Regions from separate parts of the Hungatella sp. SB206 genome, predicted to be linked through region 2. Evidence: a T-box and tRNA genes for the amino acid it is inferred to sense, from the RefSeq annotation. Region 2 holds a T-box; the other holds one or more tRNA genes.
What was found. A T-box is a leader RNA that pairs with one kind of tRNA and senses whether it is charged. The one in region 2 lies ahead of metG (methionine--tRNA ligase), so its partner is inferred to be a tRNA-Met.
Positions count from the first base shown of each region.

Region 1: it encodes a tRNA-Met, which carries the amino acid that the T-box ahead of metG (methionine--tRNA ligase) is inferred to sense. The anticodon was not compared.

Region 1 covers NZ_CP096603.1:4,776,484-4,783,300, forward strand. The annotation lists gene M1L66_RS21205 (transglutaminase-like domain-containing protein) at 1-720, opposite strand, end outside; gene rlmB (23S rRNA (guanosine(2251)-2'-O)-methyltransferase RlmB) at 771-1,508, opposite strand; gene M1L66_RS21215 (Mini-ribonuclease 3) at 1,505-1,957, opposite strand; gene cysS (cysteine--tRNA ligase) at 1,942-3,345, opposite strand; gene ispF (2-C-methyl-D-erythritol 2,4-cyclodiphosphate synthase) at 3,363-3,908, opposite strand; gene M1L66_RS21230 (diacylglycerol/lipid kinase family protein) at 4,065-4,991, opposite strand; tRNA gene M1L66_RS21235 (tRNA-Val) at 5,159-5,231, shown strand; tRNA gene M1L66_RS21240 (tRNA-Met) at 5,271-5,344, shown strand; gene M1L66_RS21245 (NUDIX hydrolase) at 5,692-6,075, shown strand; gene M1L66_RS21250 (hypothetical protein) at 6,348-6,596, opposite strand; gene M1L66_RS21255 (hypothetical protein) at 6,645-6,817, opposite strand, start outside.
Region 2 covers NZ_CP096603.1:394,080-400,896, reverse strand. The annotation lists gene metG (methionine--tRNA ligase) at 1-1,177, opposite strand, end outside; T-box leader at 1,316-1,579, opposite strand; gene M1L66_RS01890 (DUF885 domain-containing protein) at 1,753-3,573, shown strand; gene M1L66_RS01885 (GerMN domain-containing protein) at 3,843-4,376, opposite strand; gene M1L66_RS01880 (MarR family winged helix-turn-helix transcriptional regulator) at 4,396-4,854, opposite strand; gene M1L66_RS01875 (spore maturation protein) at 4,962-5,489, opposite strand; gene M1L66_RS01870 (arsenate reductase family protein) at 5,685-6,041, shown strand; gene M1L66_RS01865 (hypothetical protein) at 6,208-6,702, opposite strand; gene M1L66_RS01860 (DUF4367 domain-containing protein) at 6,715-6,817, opposite strand, start outside.

The DNA of each region.
Region 1 (6,817 bases), 3.1 Mb from region 2:
AGAATCGCAGTTCGGAAGATATCCGGACTGAACGGAGTTGGCTTTTGCCGTATCATATGTAATGTTGGTGACCACATAATTGTAAACGGACGAGACAACCTCCAGCGCATCCGCAGAAGACGCGGCCACCTCTGCGCCCTTCTTTACTACGCTGCTGTCCGCAGTGAAATTCACATACTGATTTGGATATAAGAACGGTGCAAACTGGTCTGCAAGAGATACGGACAGATCCTGGCTGAACTTCACCGCATACTGGTTGCCCTGTACCTGTTCCAACACTCTCACCGTATAGCTGCCGTTGCCTTCCGACATCGGGAACACCTCATAGGCAGATCTGGCATTTAAATCATACGTATACGTCTCTCCGCCGCTTTTGATCACCTGAACCTTGATCTTGGAAGAGCCTCCCGTATACTGCACCATCACATAGCCCTGGGACAGATTGGACGCATCCAGTGTCACAGAGTTATTGCTGTAAGTCGTCGTACCGGAAGCCTGCGGCGTTCTCACGTTGCTCCCTGCCGGCTTTGAATACAGCGGAACCGCTTCCTCTTCGACAGTCACGACAGCCAGGCTCTCCGGTTCTTCAGCCAGCGCAGCCGTACTCTCTGCGGCAATCGTCTGCGATTCAGCCACAGATGCCTTCTGGCTCTGGCAACCGCTCACCGACACCATAAGCGCGGTGCAGGCGGTCAGAACCACAATTCTATTCTTCTTCATCTTTCTTCATCTCCATCTCACATAGAAACAGGCCCTGGTGCCGGGCGGCACTAGCCCAGACGCTGTCTGACGATCTCGTAAGCGAGCACACCCGCGGCCACGGAAGCATTCAGCGAGTCGATATCGCCCTTCATGGGGATCGATGCAACCATGTCGCATTTTTCCCTGACGAGTCTTCCCACACCGTCTCCTTCGCCGCCGATCACCAGACCGACAGGCCCTTTTAAATTCAGCCGGTACATCAGTTCGCCGTTCATATCCGCACAGACGAACCAAAGTCCCTTTTCCTTCAACTCTTCAATCGTGGCCGCCAGGTTTGTCACCTTCGCCACCGGTGTATAGTTGAGGGCTCCCGCTGAGGTCTTTGCCACTACCGCAGTAAGGCCGGAAGCGCGGCGTTTTGGAATAATCACTCCATGGGCCCCCGCTAAGTTAGCCGTACGGATGATCGCGCCCAGATTATGGGGATCCTCAATCCCATCCAGCAGGAAAATAAACGGTGGTTCCCCTTTTTCCTCAGCCGCCTTCAAAATGTCTTCTACTTCAGCATATTCATAAGCCGCAGCATGTGCGATCACTCCCTGGTGATGGCCTTCCTCCGACATCTGATTCAAACGTTCCCTGGAAACGAAATTCACGATCGTATCCTGTTTTTTCGCCTCTCTGATAATGGACTGGATAGGACCGTCCTTTACGCCATCCTGCACATAAAGCTTATCAATGGTCTTTCCCGCACGGAATGCCTCCAGCACGGCGTTTCTTCCTTCTATTGTAAATTCTTCCGTCATTCCAGTTCTCCTATTTTCTCAAATCCGTGGCTGATCAGTGTGACCAGCCGCTCCAGACGGCCCGTCAGGTAGAGGTAACCGCAAAGCGCCTCAAAGCCCGTAGCCGTTCTGTAGTCCACCACGGTCGCATGCTTCGCCGTCGTCACCGACTTAGCATTGCGTCCACGTTTGTAGACCGCCGTCTCTTCTTCGGTAAGCTCTTCCAAAATGAGCCGTATCATCTCTGCCTGAGTACCTGCATTGACCAGCGACGCACTCTTCTTATGCATCTTGTTCACCTGAATGCTTCCATGATTGATCACCATGGTGCGGACAATCAGTTCATAAACGGCATCTCCGATATAGGCCAGCGCCAGCGGAGAATACGTCCTCGGATCCATCTCCTTCAGCCTCAGCGCCTCATTGCAAAAGGTCTGGAAACCGACCTCTTCTCTTACGCCCTCTTCCATTTTACACCTTCTCTGGTGTCTTCCAGAACGATTCCCCTTAAAAGAAGCTGTCCGCGAATCTCATCGGCCAGCGCGAAATTCTTATCCTTTCTCGCCTGCTGTCTCGCCGCAATCATCTCTTCGATCTCAGAATCCAGTATCTCTTCCTTTTTCTCGGTGACGATGCCCAGCACGTCGCACAGCTTTTCGATGGTCTCTTTCAAATATACTACATAAGCCCTGGAACTGTCTGGCCCTGCTGTGGAATTGCTCAGCTTGACGAGTTCAAAGACAGCAGAAATACCATCTGCGGTGTTAAAATCGTCATCCATGGCTGCCTCATACTTTGCAACCAGCTCGTCAACAGCTTCCCTGCTCTCGCCTTCTTTAAACGAATCGCCTGCCGCGCTGCTCTCCAGATCCTTAAGCTTTTGAACCGCAGTCAGAATTCGCTCTAATCCATTCTTGGAAGATTCCATCAGCTCCGCACTGAAATTCAGCGGGCTTCTGTAGTGAGCGCTCAGCATAAAGAAACGAAGCACCGATAAATCATACTTCTCGCTGATCTCCCTGACAGTAAAGAAATTGCCCAGGGATTTCGACATCTTCCTGTTATCAATATTTAAAAATGCATTGTGCATCCAGTATTTTGCAAACTCTTTGCCGTTAGCCGACTCACTCTGAGCAATCTCATTCTCATGATGCGGAAAGACAAGGTCCTCTCCGCCCGCATGGATATCGATCTGGTCGCCCAAATACTTCTTGGACATGACAGAACACTCGATATGCCAGCCAGGACGTCCCTCGCACCATGGGGACTCCCAGTAAGGTTCCCCTTCTTTTTTGGGCTTCCAGAGAACAAAATCCGTCGGATCCTCTTTGCCTTCCTCTCCCGTCACCTTGATCTCACGGAAGCCGGACTGCAGATCCTCGATATTCTTATGGGACAGCTTTCCATAGCCGTCAAATGATTTTGTACGGAAATAAACGGTTCCGTCGGCTGCCACGTAAGCATGGCCGCTCTCGATCAGACTGCCGATCATATCCAGCATCCCGCAGATTTCCTCTGTAGCGAGCGGATTCTTCGTGGCCGGCTTCACATTCAGTCCTTCCATGTCCTTCTTGCATTCTTCGATATAACGCTTGGAAATGGTATCAGCATCCACGCCCTCTTCAATGGCCTTCTTTATGATCTTATCGTCCACATCGGTAAAGTTGGAAACAAAATTCACCTCGTAGCCCTTGTATTCAAAATACCGTCTGACCGTATCAAACACGATCATCGGCCTCGCATTTCCTATATGAATGAAGTTGTATACCGTCGGTCCGCAGACATACATCTTGACCTTTCCCGGTTCCAGCGGCACAAATTCTTCCTTCTGCCTCGTCAATGTATTAAAAATTTTCATAGTTCCCTCCTGTTTGATTATTTCCCGCAGCAGCCACCACTACAGCCCTGACAGCCGCTGTCCATGATTTTATCATCATAACAGTAATCCCCCACTGTCGTCAATAAGGTAATTGCCTGTGCTGAAATTCCTTCCCCGCTGCCCGTAAAGCCCAGACCTTCCTCGGTCGTTGCCTTTACGCTGACGCGGTCTGCCGGTATTCCAAGGGCGGCAGCGATATTCTCCGCCATCTGCGGTCTGTAATCCTTAAGTTTGGGCCTCTGAGCAATGATTGTCGCATCGATGTTCTCGATCACGTACCCCTTCTCTTCAAGAAGCGTTCCGACGCGCTTTAAGAGTTCCACGCTGGATATTCCCTTATAAGCCGGATCCGTATCCGGAAAATGTTCCCCGATATCCCCCAGCGCCGCCGCGCCGAGCAGGGCGTCCATCACCGCGTGAACTAACACGTCCGCGTCAGAATGGCCTAAAAGTCCTTTTTCATAGGGGACCTTTACTCCTCCGAGAATCAAATCTCTTCCGTCCGTCAATTTGTGTACATCGTATCCCTGTCCGATTCTCATATGATATCTTAATATCCTTTCTGAAATCTGTATATTTATTTTAATTTACATTCTAAGTCCAGAATACAAAAAACAGAATAACATAGCAGCTGTGCTGCCATTTTATCCGGTTGCCAGGATTAAAATTAAATTCTGACTGTATTTCTAAATAAAATATTAAACAATCATGCGGACCGCCTTTTTGATACAGCGCAGCTGTATGTCGTTCTGACAGAAACAGCTCTCTCCATCCACATGAACCGCCATCGGCTTATCCACATGAACCATGGCCTCCCCGCATGTATAAAACCGGGTTCCCTTATTATGGGACTGCCTTCCAAACATGGAGTTTAAAAGCACCGGTATTAGTTTTCTCTTTTTTCTGTTATTCATTACACAAATGGAAAGTTTTCCATCGTCATAGCTGGCATCCGGCGCAAATTTAAAACCGCCGCCTTCATACGGATGAATATGTGCGGAAATAAAATAGGCATGATTAAACTCCACCTTCTGAACTCCATCCAACAGCAAATAGCCCTTAGCAGGCTTTGCAAGCAAGAGCTGTTTGACACCGATCAAAAGATAGGTCAGCTTTCCTATATGAAGCTTATTTAAAATTCCCTTTGTCCTGGAATAAAGAATGTTATGACAAACCGCCGCATCCATGCCAATACCTGCGCTGACCATAAATCTTCTGCAGGAAATCTCATCTCCTCCATATGTAAGCACTCCGTAATCCAACTGCTTATGGTACTTTGGAGACAGAATCTTCTTTAGACAGCGTCCCGGTTTTCTCGGCAATTTCAAGCTTCTAGCTAAATCATTGCCTGAACCGGCAGGAATATAACCTAAGGTAACGGGGCTGCAGAAAGAAAGACCATCCAGAATCTCGTTGACAGTGCCATCCCCGCCGACTGCAACGATTACGTGCGGTTCCCTGCACCCTTCTGTCAGCTTTCTGGCAAAAACCTTCGCATCTCCCGGCTTCTCAGTTATATACGCCTGATACTGGGCGTTCTCACGCTCCAGAATCCTTTCCAGTTTTTTCCATACGTTCTTCCCCCGCCCGCATCGCGCGTTTGGGTTTATGATAAAATAGTACATGGAATCCCTCCACCATTTGCTAATCTTAAGTATATCATAAATCATATAAAATGAATAATAAAATTTTCTTAAAAATATTTCCAAAAAAGTGTTGACAATTTACACAATTCATATTATACTAGCAAAGCAGTCGGGAACACAGAAACAAAAAGTTCTGAGACAAGCATGGGATCTTAGCTCAGCTGGGAGAGCATCTGCCTTACAAGCAGAGGGTCACAGGTTCGAGCCCTGTAGGTCCCACTGATAAATAAACTACTTATTTATCAAACAATTTCATATGGCGGAATAGCTCAGTTGGCTAGAGCACACGGTTCATACCCGTGGTGTCGAGAGTTCAAATCTCCCTTCCGCTACTCTTTCGAGCCCTGAAAGCCTTGATTTTATTAGGTTTTTAGGGCTTTTGTTTTAAAATGTTTTGATAACTTTTGATTTGGACTAACAACTCAAAGGCCCCTATCGGAGTAAGTGTTAACTTTGAATATGCTGATGATGTACATTATAATTTAAGCTATTCTGATTGGATACGGTTTCTTGAGAATTATTTATATATCGATTCGGAAGAACATAATATATCAATGCATAACTTCTTTTCAATATCAGACTGCTTTAACTTTGAAGATTCACTTAAAGAATGTGATATATCATATGACAAAATAGCATTTTGGGAGTCAGATAAAATATTATGTAACGAGGTTAAAGGATGTATCCTAATGTAACAGGTGCATTTGCAATAATCACTGTAAATGGTATGTTCTTAATAGGATATAATTCATGGAGAGGTCAATGGGAGTTTCCAGCCGGAGGAATTGAAGAAAAAGAAACAGCAAGGCAAGCTGCAGTTAGAGAGCTATTTGAAGAAACACATCAAACAGTGGATAAATTAGTATTTAAAGGGCTGTTTAAAGTAAAAACAGCAAAAAAGGATATAATATACCAAGCTGCGTATTATGGAAAATTAGATGCTCTCAGGCCGTTCGTAAGCGGAGCAAATGACGAAATGGCAGAGATAATGTTATGGGACGGGCTGGAGGATATAGGCTATGTTGAAAGGGTGGTTTTTCTATGCCCGTTCCTGGGACTTTAAATAAAATGCTACTTACGATTATCAAAAATAAAGATAAGCTACAGATAGTTCACAGCCTTCTTTTTTACCGGTTTTGACTCTTCCGGAAACTTCAGGCTGTGAATCTTCGGTCAGACGCTCATGGCTGTCTATTCCCATAATCCTTTCCAGCAGATAGCATCTCTCTCCGGTCTCCTTGCGTTTAAACAGTGTTATCGGAACGAGACTTTACCCAGTGATGTAACTAGTTTCTTTTGGCCTGTTTTTACAATCTCACAGTCTTCCAGGGTCTCTCAGATGATATCCAGCCCAAGCAAAATCACCTCGTCACGGATTCCATAGATAAATGCTGCCATATCCTTTGGATTCTTCATAAAGCCTTCGATTTGTGTCGTTTGGTTTCGTCGCCAATATAATAACACAAAACTGGTGTTTTTTACGCTAGCTATCACGATATTTGGACGGACCGCAAAAAGATACACCTCTGCAGAACTATTGAAAGAAAAGCGAATACCATAGGCTACTCTCTTATTTTCGATCATTTTAACCCTATATATTTGTATACTGCGAGAGAAACTGATTCAAGATGCTTATAACGGCCTGTTGATCTGGATTTTCCCATCGGCCCTTAAAGCTTCCATTATAGAGAATACCTTATCATGCGGTATATACAGTTCATTTGAAATTTGATATGTTGTTGGCGTATACCCGTGTTTTTTCGTAAACTCCTCTGTAAATAACAAAACTCTGTCTCTATTATTAT
Region 2 (6,817 bases):
TTAAATCGTCGTCTACCGCCTCCGTATCGCCTGCATTGTTGACCACGCCGCCAAAGTATTTATTAGACATGGAAATTGTACGGTTGACCAGATTTCCAAGGATATTAGCCAGATCAGAATTCATACGCTCTACCATCAGCTCCCAGGAGATCACGCCATCATTGTCAAATGGCATCTCATGAAGAACAAAATACCTTACGGCATCCACGCCGAAGAAATCTACCAGAGTGTCTGCATAGAGGACATTTCCTTTGGATTTACTCATCTTACCGTCGCCCTGAAGCAGCCACGGATGGCCAAATACCTGCTTCGGAAGCGGCAGGTCAAGAGCCATTAAGAAGATCGGCCAGTAAATAGTGTGGAAGCGAATGATATCCTTTCCAATCAGATGAAGGTCTGCTGGCCAGAATTTCGCAAACTGCGCACTGCTGTTTCCATCACAGTCATATCCAATTCCAGTTATATAGTTAGTCAGAGCGTCAAGCCATACATAGGTTACGTGCTTCGGGTCGAAGGTCACCGGAATTCCCCAGCTAAATGTCGTTCTGGATACACAAAGATCCTGAAGTCCTGGAAGGAGGAAATTGTTCATCATCTCATTCTTCCTGGATACTGGCTGAATAAACTCCGGATGCTCATTGATATGATTAATCAGGCGGTCTGCGTACTTACTCATACGGAAGAAATACGCATCTTCCTTCGCCGGCTTAACTTCACGGCCACAGTCCGGACATTTGCCGTCAACCAACTGGGATTCCGTAAAAAAAGATTCACACGGAGTACAGTAAAGTCCCTCATAATAGCCTTTATAAATATCCCCCTGATCATACAGCTTTTTGAAAATTTTCTGTACCTGGGCCTCATGATCCTTATCCGTTGTACGAATAAACTTATCATAGGAAGTGTTCATCAGATCCCAGATCGTCTTGATCTGCCCTGCGGCATGATCTACGAATTCCTGTGGTGTTATACCTGCTGCCTCGGCTTTTTCCTCTATCTTCTGACCATGCTCATCTGTTCCTGTCTGGAAAAATACATCATACCCTTCGGCTCTCTTAAACCGGGCAATCGCATCCGCAAGCACTGCCTCATACGTATTACCGATGTGTGGTTTTCCCGACGCATAGGCAATGGCAGTGGTAATATAATATGGTTCTTTCTTACAATCTTTACACATTGTTTTTCCCTCCTGTACATTTTATAACTAACTGCATTTCATTACTGAAAAGAATAAAGTATCCGGCAAGCGTTTTTATTTCATGGGACCTGTTTTTTTGTGAAATAAAAAACCGCCTGTAAATATCCTTTCAGGACACTTAAAGACGGAATATTTCCCGTGTTACCACTTTAATTTATCCGTCTCTCACGACACGGACCTCTTAGGCTGCGCTCCCGTCTAAAACGGGGATTACAGTCTGACACGATAACGGGTGTGACCGTCAAAGCTTAAAGGCGGTAACCGCCACTTCGGCTCTGCTGCTCCAAGACCATGTTGGGAAGGACCTCAAGCTCCCTTTTCAGCTCCCGGGAGTCTCTGCACATGAAGCGCTCTTCTTACTCTTCTTTTCTCTGCATTCCTATATAAACTGGATTTGTAACTCTTAGTGTAATAGTTTCCATCCGGTTTGTCAAGCGGGAAACTGGTTATAAATCCCGATAAAACTGAAAAACACGTTGTTTTTCGTCAAACTTTAACTCATGAGTTCTCTTTTTCTCCATATAATTATAATAGTGAATATTGGAGGAATAATTATGACAAACAAACATGTAAAACAGGCTCGCCGTCTGCTGGCCATTCTTCTCTCGGCCTCCATGCTGGCGGCCTGCGCGGGACCAAAGACACCAGCACCGTCTGAAACGTCTTCCGCCCAGTACGAACAGTACAAATCGGAAAATGTGAGCGTCCAGAATCAATTTGACGCCCTCACTCAGACTATTTTCAAAGAAGAACTTAAGAATTCTGGCCTTGATCTTCATTACACGCTGGCTGATCCAGCTTCACGCGGCATCACAGAAGTTCCTGATACTTTTGGAGAATTTTCTCTGGGCAACATGAAGAAAAACTACGGTGAAATGCAGGATTTGAAGAAAGCGCTTGGCTCCATCGATATAAAAAAGCTGACTAAGGAGCAGAAACTCACCTACAAGATTCTCTCCTCTTATCTTGAGACGGAACTATCTTCGGAAGGCCTGGAACTCTATGCACAGCCCTTAACCAGCACGATCGGCATTCAGGCACAGCTCCCTATCCTTTTGGCCGAATACACCTTTTACAGTAAAAAGGACGTAGATCACTACCTGGCCCTGCTGTCCACGATTGATACATATTATGGACAGATTCTGGAATTTGAGAAGGAAAAATCGGAGGCAGGACTTTTCATGTGTGACACCGCCGCCGACCATGTTCTTCAGTCCTGTGAGGCCTACTTAATTCAACCGGACCACAGTTTCCTGGCGGAGACCTTTAACGAACGGGTTGACGCTCTTACCGATGCATCACCGGAAGAAAAGGCTGCATATAAAGAGCAAAACCTTGCGGTATTAAAAGATCATTTTATCCCCGCCTATAAGAACCTCATTGACGGGATCACTTCGCTGATGGGAACAGGGACTAATGAAAAAGGATTGAGTGAATTTCCACAGGGAAAGGAATATTTTGAATATCTTGTAAAATCCAACACGGCAACCTCCTATGACAGCGTTGAAAAGCTTCAGAAGGCAATTGAGAAACAGTTAAATTCTGATCTAAAGGCATTGGGAGAAATCGTGCAGACTCATCCCGAGCTGGTCGATGCCCTGGATACCTATGCATTCCAGTATACAAAGCCAGATGAAATTCTGGAGGCCTTAAAAGGGCAGATTTCCAAAGATTTTCCCACGCTTCCCGAATGCAGCTATAAGGTCAAATACGTTCCAAAAGCGCTGGAGGGTTCCTTAAGTCCTGCATTTTACCTTGTGCCTCCGCTGGACCGTTACCAGGATAATGTCATTTACATTAACGGCGGCACCAGATTTCAGAATGAAGATTTATTTCCGACACTGGCTCATGAAGGCTATCCGGGCCATCTATATCAAAATGTTTACTTTATCAGCAATAACACCTGTGATCTTCGGAAGATTCTGTCCTTCTCCAGCTATTCGGAAGGCTGGGCCACATATGTAGAGTATTATTCCTACACGCTTGACAATGGACTCGATCCGAGCATGGGGCAGCTTCTGGCCCACAATGCCGCCATCTCTCTCGGCCTGTATGCACTGCTCGATATCTGCATTAATTACGATGGCTGGGATAAAGGACAGGTAAAAGAATATCTCAGTAAATTTTATAATATCGGTGACAGTGATGTCGCAGATACCATCTATTACAGCCTGGTGGAGAATCCTACCAACTATATGGAGTATTACGTGGGATACATGGAAATTATGGAAATGAGAAATACAGCGGAAAAGATTTTGAAAGATCAATTTGATTTAAAAGCATTCCACACCTTCCTCCTCGACATCGGTCCGGCCCAGTTCAGCATTATACAGCCATATTTTCGGTTGTGGCTGGCGGAACAGATGGATCAGTAGGATCAGAAAATGAGTTTAATGGGTATTTATTTGGCCACTTATCCAACCCTATTTATTGAACATTTGACCAACTGACCATTCCATCCATCATGCATTTTCTAATTTCTTATTATGATTTATGCAGTATATAATTTGTACTGAATAAAGGTGCCGCTTAATCACTAAGTAAATGTGATTAAGCGGCACCTTTATCTATCTGCCATATTACTATTTTATAATTTCACACATGACCAGTATCTTCGATATGATAATAATTATTGCAGGCCTCTTTACAGCTTTTTATAATCTCTGTTATATTCCAGGTAATCATTATCGCCATGCTCAATGTGTCCGCTGGAATAATTCTTTCCATCCACAAGAAGCTTCAGCTTGTCCAGTTCAAAATTTTCCGTAAATGTATTCCCAATGGCTGTCAGCATTAATAATTCTCCTGATGTCCCGCTGGATGGTATTTTTGAAAGATCAAGGGTACCGATGCCATCTTTTGTGTCAAAATTAAGGACCTCAGTCCCTTCTTCTAAAACACCATATTCAATCAGCTTATCAACCAGCGACTGCGCTGTCAGTTCATCTACTGCGTCCATCGCCTGATTTAATCCTGTCGCATCTTCGTTAGAACTGTATACAGATATGATCTCCATCGGTTCCACGTTCGGATCCGGTACTTTATCGCTGGCCCCGCCGGTCGATGCCTCAACCATAGGCTCTGTTGCTGATTCTGACTGTTTTACGGGAGTTGGTGTACATGCCGCCAAAGATAATACCAGCATAGCTCCTACAAAACACATGATGAATTTTTTCATGATTAATTATAGCCTCCTTCTAGTTCTCCTCAAGGCTCCGAAACCAGGTATTTAACTTGGTCAGAGCTTTAATAAAAGCTTCTACTTCATCTCCGCTCAGCTGACCGATAACGCCATCGATCATATCCTTATGGAATCTGGCATGATGCTCGTAAGCAGCCCTTCCTTTTTCTGAAAGAAATATATAGACAACGCGGCGGTCCTCTTTTCCTCTCTGACGAGTCACATAGCCTTTCTTAACCAGACTGTTCATCGCAATCGTCAGTGTCCCGACTGTCACAGAAAGCTCTTTTGCTATAGTTGACATATTCTTCGGTTCTTCGATCCCAATGGCTTCTATGACATGCATATCATTATTCGTCAAGTCCTTAAACTCAGATGTAATAATGGCCTGTTGTTCTATGTCCATAATATCGCGAAACAATCTTACCAATACTTCGTTCAGAGTCCCGTAAGTATCCACGTCTATCCCTTTCATACGTTCCTGCCAATAAAAGCTTCCTCATGATTATACATGATAATGAAACCTAAGGCAACCACCTGAATTCTTATGAAATTCTTAAAAAACTGTTTAATTACTGGATTTTATGCCAAAAATCGGCTCAAAATAATGCTGGCCGCTACTCCTGCCGCTGTAGCCACCAAAGCACCTCCCATAGTATACCTTGTTTTTTTGATTTTTACGGTGCCAAAATAGATACTGAGGCAGTAAAACACAGTTTCTGTACAGCTCATTAAAATTGAAGTCAGCATGCCAACATAGGAGTCTGTGCCGTATTCCTTAAAAATATCAAGCACAAGTCCTGTCGCTGCGGAGTTTGATACCAATCGCACCAAAATCACAGGTACCACTGGTGCCGGAAGGCAAAGCCAGCTTGCAGGATTCTTCAAAAGTTCCCCCAGAAAATCCAAAAAGCCCGAAGCGCGCAGTACTCCCACCGCAGTCATCAATCCGATCAGCGTTGGCATAATCCCTGCAACTGTTTTCATCCCATCTTTTGCACCATTGATAAAATCATCAAAAACCGGACGTTTCGAAAGAATTCCAAATCCAACAATATAAAAAAGAATCAGCGGAACCATTGCCTCCGATAAAAATAAAATAAAGCTCATTGAAACTCCTCAATTCTGTCTATTACTACATTCTATTCAAAAATCCCCTTTTCATTCAGGGCAATCCAGTATAAAATAGAGTCAATGGCAGTTGTACCAAAAGTAACGCGCTCAATCGCCAGAATGGGCTTTTACCCCATGCGAAAGTCCCAATAAATATATGAAAAATTTGATAAAAAGAAAGGATTCTCCAATATGAGCATATTATTTTTACAGTATCCCCCATGCAGCACCTGCAAACGCGCCCGAAAATGGCTGGATGACAATGGAATCTCCTATGAAGCCCGCCATATCAAAGAGCAGAACCCCACCGCGGCAGAACTGGAAACCTGGTACAAGAAAAGCGGGCTCCCTCTGAAAAAGTTTTTTAACACAAGTGGAAATCTTTACAAAGAACAGAATTTAAAAGATCGTATACCAGAAATGACTGAGGCTGAGCAGTTGGAATTGTTGGCTACAGATGGCATGCTTGTAAAACGGCCGATTGTTGTGGGGGAAGAATTTGTTTTGGTTGGGTTTAAGGACGTGGAGTGGGAAGATAAGCTAAAATAATATCTATCACATAAAAAGTATAGTATAATAAAAAGGGATTATTCAGAAGTTGGCTCAACTTCTGAATAATCCCTTTTTATTATACAAAACCCTAACAAGCTGTTTATGTAATATAATATCAACCTTTAACATTTGAGAAATTATGTACTATACATAACAAATGAATTTATTGCGTTAACAAAACACCATCTGTTTGTGTTGTTAACATTTCACGTTCTCCGCCTGCAACTACTAAATGCATACCACGTAAACGGTAATAGCAGTCCACCGGCTGTCCAATGATTTTAAAAGATAAAGACTTCATTGCCAAATCCTCATCTGGATAATCTTCTTTAGTAAATGTAAAAGTATAATGTTCAACATTTGCCCATCTCTTCTCGCTTGCAATCCATCGATCAAGAAAAAGCCCAAATGTTGTCTCATCTACATCTATATGAGCTAATGTTTGCATAAATACTCCAATGGCACCTTCTCCCTCATTTGATATTCTTAATGTACCAGTAGATATTACAGACCCTCTTGGTTGAGGTTTTACAACTGTCTGCTCATTTACACCATTCAATAACAACACGCTCTGATCTACTCCGAAAGCAAAAGTTGGTATAGAACATAATACACACAACAACACTCCTATACATATACTCCTAACAATTTTTTTCATACCTTCTCCTAACTAAAAATTTAAATATTTTAATATTTCAGTAAACTCATTTTCATCAAGTATTCCAGATAAATAGTAATAGGCACCATCATAATTTATAGTTGCACTATATTCA